2 regions of the Mucilaginibacter ginsenosidivorans genome follow, and region 2 is predicted to be linked to the other one. Evidence: riboswitches for the same ligand, from Rfam matches in the RefSeq annotation. Region 2 holds a riboswitch; the other holds the start of a gene.

Region 1 (2,203 bases), 1.9 Mb from region 2:
TTAATATTTTACGGGCCTGGTCCTTAAATTTTTCTTCCCCCTCTTTCAGCGATATCGAGTTTACTATGCCTTTGCCCTGCAAACATTTCAACCCGGCTTCGATAACGGTCCATTTGGATGAATCGACCATGATGGGCAATTTGGCGATATCAGGTTCGGACGCGATCAGGTTCAAAAACTTCACCATCGCCGCTTCCGAATCGATCATCCCCTCGTCCATGTTCACATCGATGACCTGGGCGCCGCCCTCTACCTGCTGGCGGGCAACGGTTAGCGCGCCTTCATAATCTTCGGCCAGTATAAGCTTCGAGAATTTAGGCGAACCGGTAATATTGGTACGCTCGCCTATGTTGGCGAAATTGGTTTCGGGTGTCAGGATAACAGATTCCAAACCGCTGAGCCTTAAATAAGGCTCGGTTTGGGGTACCTCGCGGGGCGCGCCCTTTGCAGCTTTTTCGGCAATGTGACGGATGTGATCGGGAGTGGTGCCGCAGCATCCGCCAACGATATTAACCATGCCCGATCCGATAAAATCCTCGATAAAGTGCGCGGTCTCATGCGGCATTTCATCGTAACCGCCAAACTCATTGGGTAAACCGGCATTGGGATAGGCGGAGATAAAAACGTCAGCTTTTGCCGACAACTCTTCCAGGTGCGGGCGCATTTCTTTGGCGCCTAAAGCGCAGTTGAGCCCGACAGATAATAAATTGCCATGGCGAACCGAATTCCAGAATGCCTCAACCGTTTGCCCCGAGAGCGTACGGCCGGAAGCATCCGTAATGGTACCCGATATCATGATGCCGCCTGTATTCCTGAAAGCCGGGTGATCTTTGCCGGCTGCCATACATTCGTTTTCGTAACGTTTTATAGCGAATAGGGCTGCTTTTGCATTGAGTGTATCAAAAATAGTTTCGATCAGTAAGATGTCCGAACCGCCGTCGACCAAGCCACGTACCTGCTCATAATAAGCTTCGGCCAGGTCGTCAAATGTAACGGCGCGATACCCGGGGTCGTTCACATCGGGCGACATGGAAGCCGTCCTGTTAGTGGGGCCTACTGCCCCCGCAACAAAGCGGGGCTTGCCCGGGTGTTCGGTGTTATATTCATCAACAGCTTCGCGGGCAAGCTTTGCACCTTCATAACTTAGCTCGTAAGCCAGGTCCTCCATGTGATAATCGGCAAGCGATATCCGTTGCGTGCTGAAGGTATTGGTTTCGATAATATCCGCACCGGCGTCCAAATATTCTTTATGGATCGCTTTGATCACATCCGGGCGTGTGATGTTGAGCAGGTCATTATTGCCTTTAAGGTCAGAAGGGTGGTTTTTAAAACGCTCGCCACGAAAATCCTCCTCGGTCAATTGGTACCGCTGTATCATGGTACCCATTGCGCCGTCAATAACCAGTATGCGTTTTTGTAGCTCTTTTCTAATATCCATTTTGTGATTCCACCGATATAGTTTTTTGTGATTCCGCCGATTACGCTCTGATTCCACTGATAATCGGTGCAATCAAACAAAAATCGGTGTAATCCTATAACCAAGCTTATAACGAAAGGCCGGGTATAATGTTGACCTTCGCTTATCTGTCTTACCCATTTTTGAGGCGGGCAAGTAGAACGTAGCACCTTGTAAGCACAGGTTGCTAAGACATCGCAGGGTCTAATCCCTCCGTCTTTCTCTATAAGCAGTGCAAATTTGCACAATAAGCTTGTAAAAACAAAATGGTGCAGCGGGCAGCGGCAACAGCCCGTTTTTAAATGAGAATAAGGTGACAGAATTTTACCATCTGGACGACTTATTGCCAAAAATTACTTTTAAACACCATTTCCTATTTCCGCCAAAGAATACCAACTTCGCAATCCTTATTTGAATTTTATGACCAGTCATTATAAAAAAATAGCCACTGAGCTCTCCATCACCGAAAAGCAGGTAAGCACCACGGCTGCGTTGCTGGACGAAGGTGCAACCGTCCCTTTTATTTCCCGCTACCGAAAGGAAATGACCGGCAGTTTGGATGAAGTTCGGGTGGCTGCCATCCGCGACCGGGTGCTGCAGTTGCGTGAACTGGATAAACGCCGCGATGCAATCCTGAAATCGCTGACCGAAATGGGTAAACTAACGCCCGAGCTCGAAAAGCTGGTGAATGAGGCGGAAACAATGGTGGCTTTAGAAGATATTTATCTTCCCTATCGACCCAAGCGA
Region 2 (2,203 bases):
TTCAGCCAATTGCTTTCCCGATTCGAGCTTGATACCCTGTTTGTATTTAAAAGTTTGTGTATTCATTTCAGCCATTTGTTACCCGGACCGGCAGTCTCTGAACCGCCGGCCCTGTAACTTCTATTATCACTTAAAAACTATATTATACCAATTCAGGTTCCTGCTGTTTGATCTTAGCAAAAGCCTGTTCAAAATCTGCTTTGATATCATCGATATGTTCGATACCAACCGCTACGCGCAGCGCGTTAGGCGTAACACCTGCAGCCAGCTGTTCTTCGTCGGACAGTTGCTGGTGCGTTGTTGCCGATGGTTGTATGATAAGCGTTTTGGCATCGCCAACGTTGGCCAGGTGACTTACCAGCTGCAGGCTATCGATAAAGCGGCCTGCATTTTCCTTATCGCCTTTCACCTCGAATGAAAGCACTGCTCCAAAACCGTTCTTCAGGTACTTTTTGGCCAATGCATTGTAGGGTGATGACGCCAGGCCGGGATAATTCACTTTTGCTACCTGCGGATGCTGCTCGAGCCATTGCGCCAAGGCTAACGCATTATCGACGTGACGCTGGACTCGTAGTGAAAGCGTCTCCAAACCCTGCAGGAAAAGAAATGAATTGAACGGTGATAGCGCTGCACCAAAATCGCGCAAGCCCTCAACTCTTGCCCGGATGATGAACTGGATATTGCCAAAGGGACCGCCCACGCCGAACACGTCGGAAAAAACCAGGCCATGATAACCTTCCGACGGTTCGCTGAATTGAGGAAACTTGCCATTGCCCCAGTTGTAATTACCACCATCAACAATAACCCCGCCGATGCTGGTGCCGTGGCCACCGATCCATTTGGTAGCAGATTGAACCACCACATGCGCACCATGCTCAAGAGGGCGGAAAAGGTAGCCGGCAGCAGCAAAAGTATTATCCACTATCAAAGGCAGGTCGTGCTTTTTGGCCAACGCTGCTACTTTATCAAAATCCGGGATGTTGTATTCGGGATTGCCGATAGTTTCCAGGTAGATGGCTTTGGTTTTATCGTCAATAAGCTTTTCAAGACTTTCTGCCGAATCGTCCTTAGCAAACCGGGCCTCTATACCGAGCCTTTTAAAAGAAACCTTAAATTGGTTGTACGTTCCACCGTATATAAAAGGGGATGAAACAAAATTGTCGCCCACCCCAAGGATGTTGTTCAGCGCCAAAAATTGCGCTGCTTGTCCCGAACCGGTAGCCAATGCCGCTACACCACCTTCTAAAGCCGCCACACGCTTTTCAAATACATCGGTGGTTGGGTTCATAATGCGCGTATAGATATTACCGAACTCCTTTAGAGCGAATAGATTGGCGCCATGTTCCGCATTTTTGAACACATAAGACGATGTTTGATAAATAGGCACAGCCCTACTGCCGGTGGTTGGATCGGGTTCCTGCCCCGCATGCAATTGTAAAGTTTCGAATCTCAGGTTTGACATAATGTTAGATTTTAAATGTTTATAATATTTTGATTTCAATGGTTACCGGCGAAAGCGCAAAACAGTTGTCAGGTCCTTAGCGGCACACGCATATTTTTCGGAAAAGGAAATTAGCGTGACAGAAGGATCAACAATAGCAAATGCACATACACATAGAAATGTGGACGCGTGAAACAGTGAGACTTTTAGCGGGTCTAAAAATTGCTTGCTTGATAGTGTAAATCAGACTTTTCATGGTTATTAATTTATATCTCCCGGAGATCCATTCTCCGGGCCAGGATTTGGCACCTTCTCCACCCTGGAGGGTTGCCAGCGGGTCGTTGAGCCTGATCTCTCGCCGCTTCTTTATAAATCAAAACCTTTTTGAGAGGTAATGATAGAGGTATTGCTACCAAATATTGTTGCGAAGATAGTGGATAGAAAAGCAATTCTCCAAATTAAATTTTATTTAAATAGAAAGCTTAAAGCAAAAAAACCAAAGCTTTAAGCTTTCCGCTTTAGCCTATCAGCTTAAAATGGCGCATCGATACCGGGAAATGGCGCATTTACACCCCACTGGTAGGTTATTTTGCAAGTAGCTTTGATGAAAACAAATTATCATGTCAACCAAAAAACAACTTTTAGCACAGTACGATCTGCACGACGTATTGTTTACCAATGTGATCAAAGACATCAGCGATGCGGAATCAAACCAGGTAATAGCTGATCCGTTAAACTGCGTAAAATGGATAGCGGGTCATC

Evidence for each region. A riboswitch is a leader RNA that binds a small molecule or an ion and turns the genes downstream of it on or off. The one in region 2 is predicted to bind S-adenosylmethionine.
Region 1: it holds a riboswitch for S-adenosylmethionine, as region 2 does, so the genes downstream of both, metH (methionine synthase) here and FRZ54_RS17465 (O-acetylhomoserine aminocarboxypropyltransferase/cysteine synthase family protein) in region 2, are expected to answer to the same signal.

Annotation. Positions count from the first base shown of each region.
Region 1 is NZ_CP042436.1:353,225-355,427, reverse strand. Features, by position in the region: gene metH (methionine synthase) at 1-1,438, opposite strand, end outside; SAM riboswitch class I at 1,578-1,688, opposite strand; gene FRZ54_RS01620 (Tex family protein) at 1,877-2,203, shown strand, end outside.
Region 2 is NZ_CP042436.1:3,834,056-3,836,258, forward strand. Features, by position in the region: gene FRZ54_RS17460 (homoserine O-acetyltransferase family protein) at 1-66, opposite strand, end outside; gene FRZ54_RS17465 (O-acetylhomoserine aminocarboxypropyltransferase/cysteine synthase family protein) at 143-1,462, opposite strand; SAM riboswitch class I at 1,705-1,816, opposite strand; gene FRZ54_RS17470 (DinB family protein) at 2,062-2,203, shown strand, end outside.